One region of the Thioalkalivibrio sp. ALE25 genome, then DNA from elsewhere that is predicted to be linked to it. Evidence: predicted binding sites of a transcription regulator. Region 1 holds the regulator's gene; each other region holds the start of a gene.
The links. Region 1 encodes FliA, which starts transcription of late flagellar genes. Its sites were predicted from a motif close to GCTAAAGTTNNNNNNNNNNCNGCCGATA; they were not measured.
Positions count from the first base shown of each region.

Region 2: a site for FliA is predicted at 2,743-2,770, ahead of C996_RS0105500 (YjfB family protein). Genes of this name have one in related genera too.
Region 3: a site for FliA is predicted at 4,501-4,528, ahead of flgM (flagellar biosynthesis anti-sigma factor FlgM). Genes of this name have one in related genera too.

Region 1 is NZ_KB897928.1:98,734-105,681, reverse strand. Features, by position in the region: gene C996_RS0104510 (chemotaxis protein CheA) at 1-734, opposite strand, end outside; gene C996_RS0104505 (protein phosphatase CheZ) at 780-1,556, opposite strand; gene cheY (chemotaxis response regulator CheY) at 1,652-2,032, opposite strand; gene C996_RS0104495 (RNA polymerase sigma factor FliA) at 2,074-2,841, opposite strand; gene C996_RS0104490 (MinD/ParA family protein) at 2,838-3,662, opposite strand; partial or broken gene flhF (flagellar biosynthesis protein FlhF) at 3,831-4,938, opposite strand; gene flhA (flagellar biosynthesis protein FlhA) at 4,987-6,948, opposite strand, start outside.
Region 2 is NZ_KB897929.1:80,186-87,133, forward strand. Features, by position in the region: gene C996_RS0105485 (DUF3429 domain-containing protein) at 1-711, shown strand, start outside; gene folE (GTP cyclohydrolase I FolE) at 740-1,393, shown strand; gene C996_RS0105495 (class I SAM-dependent methyltransferase) at 1,642-2,271, shown strand; gene C996_RS0105500 (YjfB family protein) at 2,464-2,676, opposite strand; gene C996_RS0105505 (YceI family protein) at 3,235-3,873, opposite strand; gene C996_RS0105510 (CDP-alcohol phosphatidyltransferase family protein) at 3,866-4,642, opposite strand; gene C996_RS0105515 (zinc-binding alcohol dehydrogenase) at 4,807-5,808, shown strand; gene C996_RS0105520 (6-carboxytetrahydropterin synthase) at 5,840-6,238, shown strand; gene C996_RS0105525 (glycosyltransferase family 4 protein) at 6,561-6,948, shown strand, end outside.
Region 3 is NZ_KB897934.1:67,510-74,457, reverse strand. Features, by position in the region: gene C996_RS0110150 (flagellar hook assembly protein FlgD) at 1-429, opposite strand, end outside; gene flgC (flagellar basal body rod protein FlgC) at 441-860, opposite strand; gene flgB (flagellar basal body rod protein FlgB) at 888-1,295, opposite strand; gene C996_RS0110135 (protein-glutamate O-methyltransferase CheR) at 1,514-2,329, opposite strand; gene C996_RS0110130 (chemotaxis protein CheV) at 2,535-3,473, opposite strand; gene flgA (flagellar basal body P-ring formation chaperone FlgA) at 3,769-4,458, shown strand; gene flgM (flagellar biosynthesis anti-sigma factor FlgM) at 4,565-4,879, shown strand; gene C996_RS0110115 (flagella synthesis protein FlgN) at 4,895-5,380, shown strand; gene C996_RS0110110 (flagellar brake protein) at 5,464-6,180, shown strand; tRNA gene C996_RS0110105 (tRNA-Pro) at 6,253-6,329, opposite strand; gene C996_RS0110100 (MerR family transcriptional regulator) at 6,617-6,948, opposite strand, start outside.

The DNA.
Region 1 (6,948 bases):
GCCCCGGTAGCGGCCGGCCCGGCGCCCTTGGCCTGCAACTCGTCCAGCAGGTTCTCGAATTCGTCGTCGGTGATCAGGTCGCCGGAGCTACCCTCACCCTCCGCAGCCGGTTCTTCTCCGGCCGCATCGCCCGCGGTGGAGCCCGTCTCCACGGGCTTCGGCGGCTGATCGCCGTGCAGGCTGTCGAGCAGGGCCTCGAATTCGTCGTCGGTGATCTCGTCACCGGCACCGACCATCGCTTCGCCATCCGCCGCCGGTTCCGCATCCGTATCCGCTTGCGGTTCGGGCTCTGGCTCCGGCTCGGGTTCCGGGGGCGGCGGCGCGGCGGGCTCCGCCGCCACGTCCTCGTTGTTCGCCATGCGCCGGAGGTTTTCCACCAGGTCGGCCTCGGCGGGCGTGGGATCCACGCCGGAGCGCAGGTCCCCGAACATCACGTTCAGGGTATCCAGCACCCGCAGCATGGTGTCCATCAGGTGACTGTCCGCCCGCCGCTCACCGTTACGCAGCAGGTTGAAGACGTCCTCCGCGTGATGGCACACGGTCACCAGGGGATCCAGGCTCAGGAAGCCGGCCCCGCCCTTGATGGTATGGAAGCTACGAAAGACCGCATTCAGCAGATCCCGGTCATCCGGATTCTGTTCCAGGTCGATGAGTTGCTCGTTGAGCCCCTCCAGCAGTTCCCCGGCCTCGATCAGGAAGTCCTGAAGGATTTCGTCATTGGGGTCGATGGCCATTCAGTCTCTCCGGTCGCGTGGCGCCATTCGCATGAGGGGAACTGCCTAGAAGCCCAGGCTCGATAGCAGATCGTCCACCTCGTCCTGTCCTTGAACGACATCCGCGGCGGAATCTTGAGTCTTGGGCACGCTGGGACCGTGACCCTTGCGGTCCGCCTCGCGATCCTCCTCGCGTTGTTCAAGCGACGCCTCGGCCGCCTCGACCTGCTCCATGCGCCCACTGGAGAGCCGGATCAGGGACACCAGGTTCTCTTCCAGGTCGGTCACCAGCTGGATCACGCGGCGAATCACCTGGCCGGTAATATCCTGATAGCTCTGTGCCATCAGCACCTCGGAGAGCAGCCGGCGCAGCTCCTCGGTGTCTTCCCCCGCCTGCGCGAAGAACGTGTCGAGCTCGCGGGCAAAGTCCCGGAACTCCTCCACCGAGAGCTGGCGGTTGCGAAAGCGCGTCCACTTCGCCGTCAGGTCGGCCGCCTGCTGACTGAACGACTCCGCGATCGGCAGGCTCGACTCGATGGCATTCATGGTGTCGTGGGCCGCCTGTTCGGTCATCGTGACCACGTAATTCAGGCGTTCCTTTGCGTCCGGGATCTCCGCCTGGGTCAGTTCGACCAGACGCGAATCGCCGCGGAAGCTTTGCAGGGCCTCGTGAAGATCACGGGTCAGCTTGCCCAGCTCGTCGAAGAGTTCGCGGTCATAGGGGCGCGCCAGATCCTGCACCAGCGCCCGGGCGCCCGTGTCGTCGCCCGCCTCCAGCGTCTTGACCAACTGCCGCGCAAGCTCCAGCTGATCGTCGCGTGGTGGGTGTTCCTGTTCAGTCATGAGAAGCCTCTTGCGGGTACGGCGCGGAAGGTTTCGGACGACGCCCGCGGCGGTCGGTGCCACGGGCGTCGGGCATATCGGTCACAGGCCCATGATTATCCCTGTGCTTCAATGCGTTCGAAGATCTTGTCGATCTTCTCCTTCAGCGTCTCGGCGGTGAACGGCTTGACCACGTAGCCGTTCACGCCCGCCTCGGCCGCCTCGACGATCTGGTCGCGCTTGGCCTCCGCCGTTACCATCAGCACCGGCATGGACTTGAGGTTCGGGTCGGCGCGCACGGCCTTCAGCAAGTCGATCCCCGGCATGTTGGGCATGTTCCAGTCGGTGATCAGAAAGTCGAAATCCCCGTTCTGCAGCATCGGCAGCGCGGTGCTGCCGTCGTCGGCTTCCTGGGTATTGTTGAAGCCAAGATCACGCAACAGGTTCTTGATAATGCGCCGCATCGTGGAAAAGTCGTCCACGATGAGAATCTTCATTCCCTTGTCCACACGTCACTCCGGGATTCGTAGGGTGGGTTTTAGAATAACTGCAAAGCCGTACCGTCTTCGAGCCACGAACCCAGGCGGGCGCGCAGTCGAATGGTGGCCTGACTTCGGATCTGGCTGACGCGCGACTCGGTCACGCCCAGCACGGCGCCGATCTCGCGCAGGTTGAGCTCTTCGATGTAGTAGAGCGACAGCACCAGCCGCTCGCGTTCGGGGAGGTCGCCGAGGGCTTCGGCCAGTTCCTGACGGAACTCACCGGCCTCGAGGGTGCGGGCCGGCGACACCTCCTGCCCTTCGATCACGCGATCGGCCCCGTCGTCACCCCCGCCGAGGTCGTCCAGGGCGAACAGGTGGGCCCCGGCGTGATCCTGCAGCATCTCGTAGTACTGGTCGATCGGCACGTCCAGCTCGGCGGCGACCTCGCTGCCACGCGCCGCCCGCCCCTCGCGCGCCTCGACGGTCTGGATCGCGGCGGCAATACGCCGACTGTTGCGGTGCACCGAACGCGGTGTCCAGTCACTGCGGCGCAGCTCGTCGATCATCGCGCCACGGATGCGGATCCCGGCGTAGGTGGCAAAGGTCGCGCCCTGGCCGCCCTCGAACTGGCGCGCCGCCTCGAGCAGCCCGATCATGCCCGCCTGAATCAGGTCATCCACCTGCACCGAGGCGGGGAGCCGCGCCATCAGGTGATGGGCGATGCGGTGGACCAGCTCGACGTGATCGGCAATCAGCTCCTCGTGCCCGCCGCTGGCCGCGGAGGCCGCCTGATAGCCGGAAAGTCGATTACGCGTCGTCATCATGCGCTCTGCAGCATCCGTTCCACGAAAAACCCGACGCCACCTTGGTCACCGCCGCCCACCGGCCAGCGGTCCACGGTCCGTGCCAGTTCGGCAAAGGCCTTCCCCGCCGGGCTCCCGGGGTACTGCTGTACCACTGGCGCGCGTTTCTGCACCGCCTTGCGCAGGTGATCATCCATCGGAATATAGCCGGCCAGGTCGAGCACCACCTCCGGCAGGTAGTTGCCGCAGACGGTATTGAGTTTCTGCATCAGTCGCTCGGCGCCTTCGCGGCCGTCGACCATGTTCGTCACCATGCGGAAGCGACGCAGGCCATGATCGCGGTGCAGGACCTTGATCAGGGCATAAGCGTCGGTAATCGAGGCGGGCTCGTCGCAGACCACCACCAGGGTCTCCTGGACCGCGCGGCAAAACGACGTCACGGATTCCTGCAGGCCGGCCGCGGTGTCCACGATCAGCACATCCAGGGGTTTGCGATAGGCGCTGAAGGCATGGATCAGACCGGCATGCTCGGCCGGCGTCAGGTTGGCCATCGCCGCGATCCCGGAAGCCGACGGCACCACCTTCACCCCGTCCGGTCCCTGGACGAGCACATCTTCCAGGCTCTCCACATCACCGGTCACCAGGTCGTGCAGCGTGCGCTCGGGACGCATCCCCAGCAGCAGGTCCACGTTGGCCAGGCCCAGATCGGCGTCGAACAGCATGACCTCGCGCCCGAGCCGGGCTAGGCCCACCGACAGGTTCACCGATACGTTGGTCTTGCCCACCCCGCCCTTGCCCGAGGCAACCGCGATGACCTTCAACGGCTTGTTAGTGCGTGGCATAGCGCCCCTTCCCGACCGGTTGAATCAGTTCCAGCGTGGCGGGCTCCGCCGCCCGTGCCGGACGTGCCTGGGCGCGCGCGCGCCGCGGCGGTTCCATCTCCGCCAGGCGCTCGGCCGCCCAGGTCTCGCGGGCATTGGCCGCTGCCCCGGGTTCATCGGCGGCATCCTCCAGGGCCAGTCGGGTCAGATACCCGGTATCGACCCGGTGAAAGTCCTCGGCAATACGCTGGCCATCGCTGACGAACCCCAGCCCCAGGTGCTGATCGAGCAGTACGGACAGGACCTCGCCCAGCTCCTCGGCCTCGTCCAGCTTGGTCAGCACCAGCGCCGAGGGCTCCGCCTTGCGAAATGCCTCCAGCACCCGCCGCAACGCGCTCCCCTGGGTCGTCGCCGACACCACCAGCCAGCTCTCGGCCCGGATGTCCGGCGGCAGGTGCGCGAACAGGGATTCGTCCTCCACTGCCCGCGGGGCCTGTCCCGCCGTATCCACCAGGATCAGGTGCCCATCCTCCACGCGGCGCGCCAGTTCGCGCAACTCTCTCGCGTTCTGCAGCACCCGCACCGAGATCCCCGCCATCTGGGCGAAGGCCTGCAACTGGCGCGTGGCCCCGATGCGCTGGCTGTCCAGGGTGACCAGCGTAACCGAATCCGGGCCCATGCGGCGGATCTGGCGCAGCGCGATGCGGGCCAGCGTGGTGGTCTTGCCAACGCCGGTGGGCCCGACCAGCGCCAGCAGGCCGCCCTCGTCCAGGATGTCCGGCCGGTGGGTGGCAATCGCGCCCGACAACCGCGCCCGCAGGCGTTCCCAGGCCTGTTCCGGCGAGCTGTCATCGAGAATGCTTCCGGCCAGGCTGCGCGCCAGGGCGTCGCTGAACCCGCGGTCGATCAGGCGCGCCTTGCATTCCGCCGCCAGCGGGTGGCGGGCCGCCCAGCGCGCCTCTTCGCTCTCCGCATACTGGCGCGTCATCAGGCTGCGCAGGTCGCGCAGCTCCTGCCGCATGGCGGTCAGCTCCGGGTCGGCCGGCCACGACGCTGCGGCCTGACCGGCGCCGCGCTCGCGGGCCGGCCGGGCGGTTGTGCTCGCTTCGCGGCTCGTCGCGGGCGCGTCCTGCGCGGCTACCGGCTCCGACGCGGCGCCGTCCTCCAGCGCCGCGACCACCTCCAGCCAGCCGTCGACCCGGCGACTGGACAGGATGACCGCGTCCTCGCCCTGCTGCTCGCGCACCTGGCGCATCGCATCACGCATGTCCCGGGCCCGATATCGTCTGACGTTCATGCTTTTTCTCCTGCGCCGCTCGCGCGGCGGAACCCTTCATCGTGTCGTTCAGGCGGACTGCTTCTGCGACTCTTCCTGGCCGACGGTGGCAACCACCCGGATCCGGCGATTGTCCGGAATCTCGGTGAAGGCCAGCACGGTCAGACTGCGGACCGCGCCGCGCAGCCACCCGGCGATCCAGGAGCGGATCTCCGGTGCCACCACCAGGACCGCCGGCTGTCCGGCCGTCTCCTGGCGGCGGGCCGCATCGGCCACCGAGCGCTGCAGCCGCTCCGCCAGCCCGGGCTCCAGTCCAACCGTGCCGCCCGAGCTCCCCTGCAGGGACTTATGCAAGAGCTGTTCCAACGACGGATCCAGCGCGATCAGGGGCAGCTCGTCCTCCGGCCCCACCAGGTCCTGCACGATCGAGCGCGCCAGGGCCACCCGCACCGCCGCGGTCAAAGTGCCGGGATCCTGACTCTTGACCCCCTCGTCTGCCAGGGTTTCGGCGATCGTGCGCAGGTCGCGGATCGAGACCTGCTCGGCCAGCAGGTTCTGCAGCACCTTCAGCACGATGGACAGGGACAGCGTCTTGGGCACCAGGTTTTCCACCAGCTTCGGCGAATGGCGCGCCAGCTGGTCGAGCAGGTGCTGCGCCTCCTCGTGGCCGATCAGGCGATGCGCGTTCTCGCGGAACACCTGTGACAGATGGGTCGCGATCACCGTGGCGCAGTCGACCACGGTATAGCCGGCACCCTGGGCCTGGTCGCGGTCCGCCGGGTCGATCCACAGCGCATCCAGATTGAACGTCGGGTCCTTGGTCGGCGTGCCCGGCACCGTCCCGAACACCTCGCCCGGATTGATCGCCAGTTCGCGCTCGGGGAAGACCTCGGCCTCGGCCACGGTCACGCCCAGCAGGCTGATGCGGTAGGCATTCGGGCTCAGTTCGAGGTTGTCGCGGATATGCACCGGCTGCAGCAGGAATCCCAGCTCCTGCGAGAGCTTGCGCCGCACGCCCTTGATCCGGCCCATCAGCTGGCCGTCCTGGGTGCGATCCACCAGCGGGATCAGGCGATAGCCCACCTCCAGCGACACCAGATCCACCGGCGGCACGTCTTCCCAGGTCAGGTCGCGATCCTCGGACCGGGCCCCGCCCTCGTCCTCCTGCGGGATGCGCTCCACCTCCACCTCGGCCTCGCGGGCCTGGCGCTTGAGCAGGTATGCCCCGCCGAAGATCAGCGCGGCCAGGCCCAGGAACACGGCATTGGGCATGCCCGGCACGATCCCCAGTGCGGCGATCACACCCCCGGCCACGTACAGCACGCGCGGGTTGGAGAACATCTGGCCGAAGACCTGCTGCCCCATGTCCTGGCTGCTGGTCACGCGGGTCACGATGATCGCGGTCGCGGAGGACAGCACCAGCGACGGGATCTGCGCAACCAGACCATCGCCGATGGTCAGCAGCACGTAGTTGGTCGCGGCATCGCCGATCGTCATGCCGTGCTGGACGGCCCCGATGGTCAGGCCGCCGATGATGTTCACGAACAGGATCAGGATGCCGGCGATCGCGTCACCGCGAACAAACTTGGAGGCCCCGTCCATGGAGCCATAGAAGTCCGCCTCGCTGGCGATCTCCTCGCGGCGCTTGCGTGCCTCTTCCTGGGTCAGGATGCCGGCGTTCAGGTCGGCGTCGATCGCCATCTGCTTGCCGGGCATGGAATCCAGGGTGAAGCGGGCGCTGACCTCGGAGACTCGCCCCGCGCCCTTGGTCACCACCACGAAGTTGATGATGATCAGGATGGCGAACACCACCAGGCCGACGGTGTAGTTGCCGCCCACCACGAAGTCGCCGAAGGCCTGGATCACCTTGCCCGCCGCGTCGGTCCCGGTGTGGCCTTCCAGCAGGATCACCCGCGTAGACGCGATGTTCAGCGCCAGGCGCAGCAGCGTTGCCACCAGCAGTACGGTCGGGAAGACGGCGAATTCCAGCGGCCGCGGTGTATACACCGCAACCATGATCACCACCAGCGA
Region 2 (6,948 bases), on a different contig from region 1:
GAGATTGTGGGCATTACGTCCGGCCTGTCGGACTTTCGCGATGCCGAGGCGCTGCTGGAAGCAACGGCTCCGGGCCGCTGGCAGCGGCTGGAGTGGGGCATGGGGTCGGCGCACAACCGCGAGCAGTTCCACGCGCTGCAGCAGGCCACCGGCGCGGCCGTGCTGCCGCTGTTCATCGCGCGCGAGGGCGTGATCGGCGGGCTGCCCGAGTTGCGCGAGTATCTGGGGCAGCGGGCGTTGCAGGCGCGCGGCGACGGGCCGCGCCCGGACGCAGCCGCGCCCGCCCTGCACGTCCTGGGGTTCGGCGGCCTGCTACCCTTCGCATTCTTCGGGCTGGGCGCGTGGATGGCCCAGCCCGAATGGCAGGCTTTCGCGCTGGAGGCCCTGGCGCTCTATGGTGCGGTGATCCTGTCGTTCCTGGGGGCGATCCACTGGGGGATCTTCCTGGTGGATCGGCAGCACCGGGTGGGCCCGCTCGCGGCCCCGGTGTGGGCGGTGGTGCCATCCATCCTGGCCTGGCTGGCGGTGCTGCAGCCGCTGCCGGAGGCGCTGATGACCCTGACGGTGCTGTTTCTCGGGGTGCTGTGGGTGGATCGGCTGAGCCTGTATCGCCGCGCATTGCCGCGGGGCTACCTGGGCCTGCGCCTGGTGCTGACCGCCGGGGCGATGCTGGCGCTGGCTTCGGGCTTCGCGGTCACCCTGGTCGCCTGACCGGGCCCGGAAAGAGGAAAACGCAAGAATGAGCGAACACAAGGACTCGATGATGGATGCAGACGCCCGGACGGCCGACGAGCCGACGGCCACCAATGCCTCGGGCCAGCCACTGGCGGCCCCGGAACAGCTCGCCGAGCGCTACCGCGACATCCTCGCCGGTCTGGGCGAGAACCCGCAGCGCGAGGGCCTGCTGGATACCCCGATGCGCGCCGCGAAGGCGATGCAGTATCTCACCCGTGGCTATCACCAGGACCTGGACAGTATCGTCAACGGGGCCCTGTTCTCGTCGGACAACGACGAGATGGTGCTGCTGCGCGATATCGAACTGTACTCCCTGTGCGAGCATCACCTGCTGCCGATCATCGGCAAGGTGCATGTGGCCTACCTGCCCAATGGCAAGGTGATCGGTTTGTCCAAGATCGCCCGGATTGTCGACATGTTCGCGGCGCGCCTGCAGATCCAGGAGAGCCTGACGCGCCAGATCGCCGAGGCCCTGATGCAGGTGACGAACGCCAAGGGGGTCGGTGTGGTGGTGGATGCCAAGCACATGTGCATGACCATGCGCGGGGTGGAGAAGCAGCATTCGTCGATGGCGACCTCGGTGATGCTGGGCGCCTTCCGCGAGGACGGCCGGACCCGGCGCGAGTTCCTCAACCTGATCGGTCGCACGGGCAGCTGACCGTTCCCGGGGCTGCCGGGCGGGGTCACCCCACAAAAAAATGGCCCGACGCGAAGGTCGGGCCAAAGATCGTCCGGACACCCGTGTGATGGAGGGTTCTGGTCCGAACGGCGGAAAACCGGCTGCCGTTGCCACGAGCCGATCATTTCCGCAACTTGTATAAGTGGACAGGGACTGTGGAAACAGGTTCCTGACAGTCGCCGAAAGAATGTGTTGGGCATCACATTTTCCTGTCCCCGGGAGTCTCGATGCGCGGTCTGGAACAGATCCCCTGGTTGTACGACGGCCTGATGGCCGGTGCCGAGCTGCTGGGCCTGCGGCGCTGGCGCCGGCGTCTGGTGGCCGGTGCGCACGGCCGCGTACTGGAGATCGGCTGCGGGACCGGGCGCGACCTGCCGCTGTACGCCGATCCGGAACGGGTCATCGGCATCGACCCGGACCTGGCGGCCCTGCGCCGGGCCCGGCGGCGGGCGCCTTCCGTGCCGCTGGTGGTGGCGCGGGCCGAGGCCCTGCCGTTTGCCGACGGCGCCTTCGATACCGTGGTCTCCGGCCTGGTGTTCTGCAGCGTGCAGGATCCGCCACGGGCCCTCGGCGAGGTGCGCCGGGTGCTGGCGGAGGCGGGCGAGCTGCGCATGCTGGAGCATGTACGTCACACGCGGCCGCTGCTGGCCCGCGCCCAGGACCGGGTGCAGCCGGCCTGGACCTGTATCACCGGCGGCTGTCACCCGAACCGCGATACCGAGGCCGCGGTGGAACAGGCCGGCTTTTGCATCGACCCGGAAGACCGTCTGGCGCGGGGCGTGATGCGGCGCTTCGCCGCGCGGGTCTGTCGTGCGCCCGCGGATGCGTCCGGGCGTAATGCCGGGGATGGGGGCTGAAGGGCAAGGGCCTTTGTTCACCACGAAGGGCACGAAGATACGAAGGAAGGGCAAGGGCGTGTAACCACAGAGGTCACGGAGGACACGGAGAAAGTCGATCGTTGCCGGAACGGGCCGGGTGCTGGCCCAGTAAAGAGAAGGCCCCGGGCATAAGTGCGCCGGGGCCTTTCTGGACGGACAGTTGGTAACGTCTCAGGCGGTCGTGTTGATGTTGGTGCCGACGTTGTCCGGCAGACCCTGAGTGGCGGCCTGCATCTCGCCGATGTCGGGCATGGCCTGCAGCATCGACTGAGCCGCCATCTCCTGCGACTCCATCGCCTTCTTCTGCACGGCCACGTCTTTCTGCATGGCCACCTGCTGCTGGCTGTTCTGCGTGGCCATCGCGGCAATCGCGCTTGCGTCCATCTCGTACTCCCGGTTCTGAATGTGCAGGCCCGTTGCACTCGATAGGGGGAACGGGCCTGCCCCCGGTGACGGCTGCATCCCCGCAGACTTGAGCCCCCGAACCGGATTTTTTTCAGAAGGTTCCTGTTCTACGGCACCATCGCCGTGCGTCCGGGCTCCCCGCCCTTCTCCATACCCTGGCTGGTTCGATCCGCCCTGGCCCTTCCTTCGTATCTTCGTGCCCTTCGTGGTGAACAGCATCCTTGACCTTCAATGGGCGTTTCGCTCGCCTCGTCCGCATCCTGCCTATTTGGGGGCGATCGCGACCCGCGCCTTCGGGGTGCGCCGTGACATGGGTGCCAGGGTCCGGAGATCCCGGCTCTTCGCTTCGCTGCGGCCGGGGTGACGGGGGAGTGTTGCCCCGTGCCCCGCGATCACCCGTCAGCAACGTCGGCTCCAGCGCGTCGCCCTGTAGTCAGTCCTTCTCCGTGTCCTCTGTGCCCTCCGTGGTGCAATCCGCCCTGGCCCTTCTTCGTGCCTTCGTGTGCTTCGTGGTGAATACATTCAGTCGGCGGGGCGTTACTGGCGCTGGGCCTCGAACTCGATGATCAGTTCGACTTCGTCGCCGACGATGTCGCGGGTCAGGCCGTAGGTCATGCCGAAGTCGGAGCGGTTGAAGCTGCCGCGCATCGACGCACCGAGCACGTACGGCCGGCCGAACAGGCCGCCGAGCGGGAACGGGTAGCGCCCGACCTTGTTGATCGTCACGTCGAGGTGGATGGTGCGGGTCTCGCCCAGCAGCTCGAGCCCGCCGCTGAGGCGCCCGGTGTTCTCGCTGGTCGGCTCGTAGCGCGTGGCGGTAAAGCGCATCTCCGGGTATTCCTCGACGTTCAGGAAGTCCTCGTTGCGCAGGTGGTCGTCGCGCTCGGCGTGGTTGGTGAACACGCTGTCGGTCTGGATGACGAAATGGCCGTCGCCCAGCTCGCCCGTGTCGGGGTCGAAGACGAACTCGCCCTCGGCTTCCAGGAACATGCCCAGGACCTTGGCATAGCCGGCATGATCGACCAGGAAGCCGACCGCGAAGTGGTCGGGGTCGATGACCCAGCGGTCGGCATCGGCCAGGGCCTGCGCGGGCAGCGCCAGGGCCGTGGCCAGCAGGCCACCCAGCAGCAGGCGGCGCAGGCGGGCGGGGCGGCGGTTGTTGCGGGCGTCAGTCATGACACACCTCCGGTCGGTGGCGGTACAGCCAGTGGATATCCACGGCAAAGGACAGGCCCAGAGCCAGCAGGCCGGCCAGGGCGATGGTGATGGCGGCGGGTGCGGGCAGGCCGGGGATCAGGACCAGTAGCAGGACCACGGTCTGCAACACGCAGACGGCCTGGCGGCGCCGGCTGGGCGGCAGCGGCGCGGCCAGCCAGGGCAGGGGGCGGGCGGCCAGCACGAAGGCGTAGCGCATCAGGCCGATCAGGATCACCCAGGGCCCCACCGCCGTCATCTGCCAGACGAGGATCGACAGGGCGAGGATCATGGCGGCGTCCAGCTCCATGTCGAAGCGGGCGCCGAACGCGGTGGCGCTGTCCGTGCGGCGCGCGACGGCCCCGTCCACCCCGTCCAGCACCAGTGCCAGGCCCGCGAGGGCGATCACCCACAGCGCCAGCACCGGTTCGTCCGGGGTGGGGGCGGCCAGGACCAGGCCGCCGAGCGGGGCGGTCAGCGCGGCGCGCAGGAGCGTGACCCGGTTGGCCGGGCCGGGGCCGCGCCCGGAAGACGCCACTCCGGCCGCCGGGGTGCGGCTGACGAGGATGGCACCCAGCACCAGCCAGAGCGTGACGAAACCGGCGACGGCTGGCAGGCCCGCGTGCGCGCGCCAAACCAGCGCACCGGTTACGGCGAGGCCGGCCAGGCCCGCGAGCAGCCAGTCGGTCGCCCAGACCCGCAGGCCGGCCTGCAGGCGCAACGGGGAAGGCTTGGCAGGGGAAGACTCCATGCGGGGATTGTAGCGCTCCGTTGGCGATCGTCCTGGGGGCGCGCGGGTGGCACTCCCTGGTCTTGCGACCATGCGGGGCATCGGGAGTTGCCGGTCGCTGCGCCCTTCGCCCACACTGCGCGGATGATCACGTGGCAGCGCACCCCGTTTCCGGGACCCTCCCGGTGAGCACGGCCGGCTCCGAACAGGCCTTCTGGGTCACCGGCCCGGGTACGGGCGCGTTGCGTCCGGAGGCGCTGGCGGAGCCGGGCCCGGACGCGGTGCGGGTGCGCACGCAGTTCTCGGCGATCAGCCGCGGGACCGAGTCGCTGGTGTTCCACGGTCGGGTGCCGGAGAGCCAGTATCAGGCGATGCGCGCGCCGTTCCAGGCCGGCGAATTCCCGTGGCCTGTGAAGTACGGCTACATCAGCGTCGGCACCGTTGAGGCGGGTGGCGCGGCGCACGGGCTGGACGGGCAGCGAGTGTTCTGCCTGTATCCGCATCAAAGCGCCTACACGGTGCCGGCCGCCGCGGTGGTGCCGATACCGGATGCCGTGCCTTCGGGGCGCGCGGTGCTGGCGGCCAACATGGAGACGGCCATCAACGCGGTCTGGGACTTGCAGCCCGGTCCGGGGGATCGCCTCGCGGTGATCGGCGCCGGCGTGGTGGGCCTGCTGGTGGCCGGGTTGCTGCGGGCGATGCCGGGCGCCGAGGTCACGCTGATCGACCCCAATCCCGCCCGCGAACCCGTGGCGGCGGCGCTGGGATTGTCGCTCTGTACGCCGGAGGCGGCGCGGGGGAACCCGGAGCTGCAGGGGCTGGACGGGGTGGTGCATGCCAGCGGCAACCCGGCCGGGCTGGCGCAGGCCCTGGACCTGGCCGGGGTCGAGGCGCGGGTGGTGGAGATGAGCTGGTACGGCGACCAGCCGGTGCCGGCACCGCTGGGCGAGGCGTTCCATTCGCGGCGGCTTACGCTGCGCAGTTCACAGGTGGGCCGCATCCCGCCGGAGCGCGCGGCGCGCTGGGATTACCGTCGCCGCCTGGCGCTTGCATTGTCCCTGCTGGCCGATCCCGCACTCGACGCGCTGATCACTGGCGAGGATGCCTTCGCCAACCTGCCCGCGGCGATGGCCCGCGTCACGGGGCCCGAGGCCGCCCGCACCCTTTGCCACCGCGTCCGCTACTGATCTTTTATTTCTCAAGACGGGGAACCACCCGATGTACAGCCTGAACGTGCGTGACCACTTCATGATTGCCCACAGCTTCGCCGGCGAGACCTTCGGCCCGGCGCAGAAGCTGCACGGCGCGACCTACGTGGTCGATGTCACCTTCCGCCGCCGGGCGCTGGACGCGGACGGACTGGTGGTCGATATCGGCCGCGCCAGCGAGGTCGTAAAGGCCCTCCTGGCGGATCTCAATTACCAGAACCTGGACGAGCGCGAGGAGTTTCGCGGCCAGAACACGACCACCGAGTTCCTGGCCCACGCGCTGCACCAGCGCGTGGCAAGCGCCATCCATGCCGGCGAGCTGGGCGAGTCCGCGCGCGAGCTGGATACGGTGTGCGTAACGCTGAACGAGTCGCATATTGCCTGGGCCAGCTACGAGGCCGCGCCCTGAGCGGAATGCGCGAACAAGGGAAACACTGATTAATGTGCACGCTCGCGTTGGTACCCCAGGTTTTCCGAGACAAGGCGCGGTGCGCAGCCGGTAGTGGTTCTACCGGCAAGCGTCGCAACGCAGGATCGGGGAATCTGGGGTACCAACCCCACAAGGCAGTAAAAGCGGGGGCTCGGCCGCCCGTTGCTATCAAAAACGGGCGCGCGCACAGCGTTGCGGTTCCCTTGTGCAGAATGACTGCACGGCGGTCACCGCGCATTAAACGCACGCAAAAGCGACTCGAGCGCGAGCGGGCACATTGATCAGTGTTTCCCTAGCGTTCGTGGTTCCGGGCGCGCTGGATCAGCGTACCGGGGGCTATCGCTACGACGCGCGCATGGTCGCGGGTCTGCGGGCGCGCGGCTGGCGGGTCGCGGTCCACGAACTGGACGGTTGCTTCCCGGGGCCGGATCCCGAGGCCGCGGCGGCGCTGGATACCGCGCTTGCGGGCATTCCCGATGCCTGGGGCGTACTGCTGGACGGACTGGCGGCGGGGGCCTTCCCCGAGGTACTGGCCCGACATGCCGCGCGCTTGCGCCTGATCTACCTGCTGCATCATCCGCTGGGGTTGGAGACCGGCCTGGCGCCGGCGCGGTCGGAGGACCTGCTCGCGCGGGAGCGCGCTGCCCTCGGGCATGTGCAGGGTGTGGTCGCGACCAGTGCCTTTACCG
Region 3 (6,948 bases), on a different contig from region 1:
CATATTCATGCGGCGAATGCGCTCGCCATTCGGGCTGTACACGTCGATCTGCAGCTCTTCGGTGGCGCGCTCCAGATCGACCGCGCCGTTCACCCGCCCGTCGGGCCCCAGTTCGCCAAACTCGACGGGCACCAGTACATCCTTGCCAACCAGCGAAGCCGCCTGCAGCGTCTGGTTCTGCCCCAGGGACTGCGCCAGCTTCTCGAAGGACTTGGACAGCTGCTCGATGCCGGTCACGGTGGAGAACTGCGCCATCTGGCCGAGGAAATCACCGTTATCCATCGGCTCCATCGGGTCCTGGTTCTCCAGCTGGGTGGTCATCAGCTTGAGGAAGTCGGACTGCCCGAGGCGGTCCATCTCGCCTTCCGGCTTCTTCTCCGGGCGCGACAGGCCGAGGCGATCCAGCAATTCGGGGGAAATCTGTGTCATGGCGGGCTCCTCTAGCCTTGGCCGATCTGCAATGTGCGCTGGAGCAGCTGACGCGAGGTCTCCATCACCTCGACGTTCGCTTCGTAGTTGCGCGAGGCGGACATCATGTTGGCCATCTCCTCGACCACGCTGATCGCCGGGCGGAAGATGTAGCCCTCCTCGTTCGCCTGCGGGTGGTGTGGCTCGTAGTGGGCCTGTGGCGCGGCCTGCGACTCGGTCACGCCGGCCACCCGCACGGACGTCGCCGCACCATTGGGGTTGGCCTGATCCATCACGCTCTGGAACAGCACCTGCTTGGCGCGATACGCCTCGTCCGGGTTGGTGGCGGCGGTGTTCGCGTTGGCCAGATTCGAGGCCACGGTATTCAGGCGCACCGACTGCGCCGACAGCGCCGAAGCCGAGGTATTGAACAGACTGAACATATTGCTCACGACATCGATCTCCCGATCAGGCCCGCGTTAACGGTCGCCCCTCAGGGCTTCGCGGATGCCGGAGACCCGGCGATTGAGGAATTCCAGACTGCTCTGGTACTGGATCGCGTTCTCGGCAAAGGCGGCACGTTCCATCTGCGGATCCACCGTGTTGCCATCCAGGGACGCCTGCGAAGGGACGCGATAAAGCGCCTCGGCCTGCCCGTTCATCGCCCCGGCATTGGGGTCGATATGCGCCGCCTGGCTACGCGCCATGGGCAAGTGATTGCCGCTCCCAGCCGCGGACTCGAGCACCGCGCGAAAGTCGATATCGCGCGCCTTGTAGTTCGGGGTGTCCGCATTGGCGATGTTGGAGGCCAGCAGCTCCATGCGCTGGGCGCGCACGTTGACCGCCTGCGGCAGGATGCCCATCGCCTTGTCGAGAGAGAGACTCATCGTTTCCGTCCTGTCCGCCCGTGGCGGACCCTCGCTACCAGAACCGGGACGCAGCCATTGCGGCCCTTTGCGAGGAGACCGATGCAATCGCTATGCCAGCGACGGGAATCCGTCTCGGCTGGGGACGCCCTTAGCGGGAAACGTGGGAAGGGGGCAATTCGAGTCGCGGCCGCATTGCGCGGGCGTTTCGGACCTGGCGGCCCTGCGACGGAGGGGCGTCAGGATTTGAGCCGGAGGACCGAGCCGTAGTCGGTGCGAACCGTCTCGAAGGCCTTGGTGTACGGGCCGGCCGTCTCCGAAGCGCCAAGAAACAGATAGCCGCCCGGATTCATCTGCCGGGCAATACCGTCAAGAACCTGTCGCTTGGTCTCGCCGGAGAAATAGATCAGCACGTTGCGGCAGAACACCAGGTCGAACTTGCCCAGTGCCGCGTAGCTGTCGATCAGGTTGAGCTTCTGAAAACGACAGCGCCGCTGGACCTCGGGAACGACCTTGTGGCCGTCCGTCACGGTCTCGAAGAAGCGCGCGCGGCGGCTCTCGCTCAACCCGCGCACAATACTCAGGCCGTCGTAGACCGCCCGCCGGGCGTCATCCAGGATCTTCTCCGACAGGTCCGTCCCCAGGATGGATACCGGCACCTTGCGCGGGGGGCGGGATTCCTCCCACTCGGAGACGACCATGGAGATGCTGTAGGCCTCCTGGCCACTGGAACAGCCGGAAGACCAGACCTTGATGCTGCTTCCCTTCGCAGCCAGCTCCGGCAACAACACATGCCGGAGGATCTCGAACGGAAAGCCATCGCGAAACCACGAGGTTTCGTTGGTCGTCATCGCGTCGATCACACGGGTGCGCAGCCGCGGATTCGGGGCTTGCCGCATCGCGTGCAGGAGCTCCGGCACGCTCTTGAAGTCGAACTCGTCGAGCAGCCGGGACAGTCGGCTCGACACCAGATACTGACGGCTGTCACCCAGCACCAGGCCGCAGCAGTCCTGCAGGAAGCGGGAAAACTCCTCGTAATCGCGGGAATCGATCACCGGTTCATCCCCGAGCACAGTCCATGGTGATTAGCATCCTGATGACGAGTCCTTGACAGCGGCGCCCGCGCCACGAAACGCAGGGGGAATCCCCGGTAGCGGGTTTCAGTATACGGTGTCGCAGGCGGGACACGACACTGGGCCCTTGTCGGCCATGTGACGCCGCCCCGGCCTTGCCGGGCGGCAACCCCGTTCCCCCCGGCGGTCATTCGACCTGTTGATCCTCGCGCCCGGTCTGGTCGAGCACCGCGTTGGCCAGTTCGTCGGGGTTGAATTTCGAGAGAAACGCATCGGCCCCGGCGCGCTTGACCATGTCGGTATTGAACTCGCCGCTCAACGAGGAATGCAGCAGCACCTTCAGATCTTTCAGGGCGGGATTGTCCCGGATCCGCGCCGTCAGCGTATAGCCGTCCATGCGTGGCATCTCGATGTCCGAGATCACCAGCTCGATCTGGTCGCGAACCGGGCCCTCCCCGGCCTTCTGCTCCAGGAAGTCGAGCGCCTCCTGACCATCCTTGAAAACCTCGTATTCGAACCCGAGACCGCGAATCGCCCCCTCGATCTGCTTGCGCGCCACGACCGAGTCGTCAACGATCACGACCTTGCGCCCCCCCGCTGGCGTGGCGTCCGCTCGGATGGACTCGGAGACCTCGGTCGGCAGAGGATTGACGATCGAAAGCACCCGTTCCACGTCGATGATCTCGACCAGCTTGTTGTCGATCTCGGTGACCGCGACCAGGAAGGACTCGCGCCCCGTACCACGCGGAGGGGACTTCACGTCCTGCCAGTTCACATTCACGATCCGGTCCACGGCCGATACCCAGAACCCCTGAACCGAACGGTTGAACTCGGTGACCACCACCTTCTGGTCGCCGCTGTCGCTGGCACCGGCCGCGCTGCGCAGGCCCATGGCGCGCGCCAGATCAATGATCGGCACCGTGCCGCCCCGCAGCGTAGCCACACCGCGCACCACACTCATCGACCCCGGGATCTGGCGCAGCGGCGGCGACGGGATCACCTCGCGCACCTTGAACACGTTGATTCCGAAGGTCTGTGATCCACCCAGGTGGAACAGCAGCAGTTCCATCCGGTTCTGACCCACCAGCTGCGTTCGCTGGTTCACATCGTCAATGAATTGACTCATGGTGCTGCTCTCCTTGTCCCGCGCCCATCTGCCGCGAGCCGCTCCCGGGAGGTCAGTGTGCACCGCGCACCCCCGGGCTGTCATTTGCAATCGCCTGTATGCGCCTTCTGGCGCCGCTTCCCAGGGATAACGGCATCGAACGCCGGGCCTTGAGTCGGGCACTGCCCGGACAACTGGCATCAAACCTGCATAGCTTCGGGTCCGCGAACGGACGCGGCAGACCCGGGGTATTCCCTCGGGCGGCGAGGACCGGCATATGCATCCACATACAACCTGTACATCACGCTGCATCCCCATGGGGCTCATGGCTCTCGTGGCGTGGTTCGCGCTCTCCGTGCCGGCCCACGCCGAGATCCACCCCGTTGCGGAGATCCGCGCGGCCGCGGAACAGTTTCTGTTGCAGGAGCTGGACGCCGAACATAGCGACGACATCAATATCGAGATCGGCCAGCTCGACAACCGGCTCCGGCTGGCCTACTGCCATGAAGGACTCAACGCCCGTTTCCCGCCCGGCGGCCGCCGCGACGGCAATACCGCGATCCACCTTCAGTGTGCGGGCCCGGTCACCTGGCAGCTGTATGTCCCGGCCACGGTGGAACGTTACGCTCAGGTGCTGGTGGCCAGTCGCAACCTCCCTCGCCAGCACACGCTGACCAGCGGCGATCTGCGCTTCCAGCGCATCGAGACGTCACGCCACGCGGGCAGTTATCATGAAGACAAGTCGGCCCTCATCGGTCAGCAGACCCGGCGCAGCATTCGTCCGGGCCAGATCATCGGCACACAGCACGTCACCCAGCGCGAGATCGTCAGCCGCGGCCAGCGGGTCACGATCCTTGCCGAAAACGGCTCGATCGCCATCCGCATGCAGGGCGAGGCCCTGGAAAACGGCACCCTCGGGGACCGCATCCGGGTCAGGAACACCTCGTCCGGGCGCGTGGTCGAGGGCGAAATCCAGCCCTCCGGGCACGTCCGGGTGACACTTTGATGCCGACTCTGTGATTGGTGTTACAAAAACCACCGCCACAGGGCTACAGTTTCAGCACACGCGGCCGTAAACACTTGCAGCACAGTTACAACGACAGGACGGCACAATGGATATCAAGGGCCTCAATACGAACAGTCTGCGCCCCGACGGCCAGAGCTCCACGGTCAAGGGCCGCGAGGACTCCAGCGGCGCGCCCAACCGGGCGCAAGGGTCGGATAGCGCCGTGACCACCGGTAACGATTCGCTCACCCTGACCGGCGCCGCCCAGGCGATGAGTTCGGCCGCCAGCGCCGGCGAGAACGCCCCGTTCGACGCGGCGCGTGTGGCCGAGCTGCGCGAGGCGATCGCCAGCGGCAACTACCCGGTGGACAACGAACAGCTGGCCGACCGCATGATCGACCTCGAGCGCCTGCTGCGCTAATCACGGACCTCACCGATGAACACCGACACGCGCCATCGCCTGCTGCGCTCCCTGGAAACCTCGATCCGGCTGGCCCACCAACTGGAAGAGGCCCTGATCCAGGAGACCCGCGCGGTCGAGGCGCGCACCCCGGAGACCCTGCAGGAAGTCGTGGCGACCAAGCAGGGGCTGCTGCAGGAACTCGAGACCGAGACCCGCCAGCAGCGCGCTATCGCCGAGGCCGCGAGCGAGTCATTCACGCCCGAGGGCATGGCCCGCCTGCTCTCGCGCATGGACGACGGTGCCGTCCTCAACGATCACTGGCAGGCCCTGCGCCAGTCCATCGAGCGCTGCAACACCCTCAACCAGGGCAACGCACGCCTGATCGATCGCGATCGCCAGCGCGTGGAGCTCTCCATGCAGATCCTGCGCGGCGAAGAGGCCGGCCCGGCGGCGACCTACGACCCCTACGGGCGCACCCGCCCCAACACCCGTGGCGGACGCCGTATCACACAAGCCTGATGCAGCTTATTCGCACCGATGCTGGCATTTCGGATGCTCGACCAGTACCTTGCGTCCTCACACCCAGCTAACGTCACGGACGCATGGACGAAACCGACTACACGGTCGACAAGCCGGACCGGATCGCCGGCATTCTCAAGGACCTAGACCACAAGCTCACCCTGGTCAGCGTCCGGCTCGACGCCGACGGCCCGCTGTACACTTCGGCCCTGGTCCGGCTGGACCCCGCCGCGAAGGAACTCTTTCTCGACGAACTGAATCCGCCGCGCGCGCACCAGCATGTCACCTCCGGTATGCCCCTGCGGGTATTCGCCGCGCTGCGCGGCGTGGCCGTACGCTTCTCCACCACCGTGGCCCGGATCGAACATGAAGAAGGCGGCGCCCTGTACGCCTGCCCCTATCCCGAAACACTGGAGCATCTCCAGCGCCGCGAAACCTTCCGCGTTCACATCCCCATGGCCCAGCGCCCGCAGATCGAACTGCGCGCGCCCGGCTGGAAGGACCCGGTCATCGGCGAGCTCGTCGATCTCTCGGGCCAGGGCATGTGCATCGAGCTGGCCACGGCCACGCTCGACACGCTGGAGACCGGCACCACCCTCGCGTTCACCAATCTGCTGCTCCCCGACGTCAGTGAGCGGCTCTCGGGCGACCTGCGCCTGGCCAACCGGCGGCGCAGTACGCGGGAGGGCTACGAATACGCCGGCTTCGAGATTGTCGGGATGACCCAGTGGCTGGAGCGCCAGACCAACCTCGCCTTGCTGCATTACCAGCGCGAGGCGCGTCGCCGCTCGATGGAATAGACCCGCCCGGACAAACTCGGACGTCAGACACAAAAAAGGCCGCTACAAGCGGCCTTTTTGATGCTTCCCGTTTGGTCGGGACGGCAGGATTTGAACCTGCGACCCTCTGCACCCCATGCAGATGCGCTACCAGACTGCGCCACGCCCCGAAGCCGCGAACTATATCCGATTCCCCGCCGTCACGAAAGCACCCAACACCGTCAAAGCGAACCGAGCGCCCATCACGGCACACGGCTGTTTAGTTCACCACAGAGTGCACGGAGGACACAGAGAAACGCGAGGGAACGGAAGGCATCGATGGCTCGCGGATTCGGAGACGGGATGCGCCCCAATGGATGCGGCCCTTTAACCCGCGACCAGACCCGAAAGACCTTCTTCGTGAACTTCGTGCCCTCTGTGCTTCAAAAAGACTTTCTGAACGCGGGCACAAGGAAGGTCAGGCGCGGAGCGTGCGCAGTACGGACTCGAGCTCGGAGATGGTGTCCTGGATGATCTGCTGGGCCTGCTGGCGATCGCCCTTCGCCTCATCACCGGAGAGCTTCTGGCGGGCCCCATTGATCGTGTAGCCCTCCTCGTACAGCAGAGCCCGGATCTGGCGGATCAGGATCACGTCCTGGCGCTGATAGTAGCGGCGGTTCCCGCGGCGCTTCACCGGCGCCAGCATCGGGAATTCCTGCTCCCAGTAGCGCAGCACGTGCGGCTTGACCTGGCACAGCTCCGCCACCTCGCCGATCGTGAAGTAGCGCTTGCCCGGGATCGCGGGCAGTT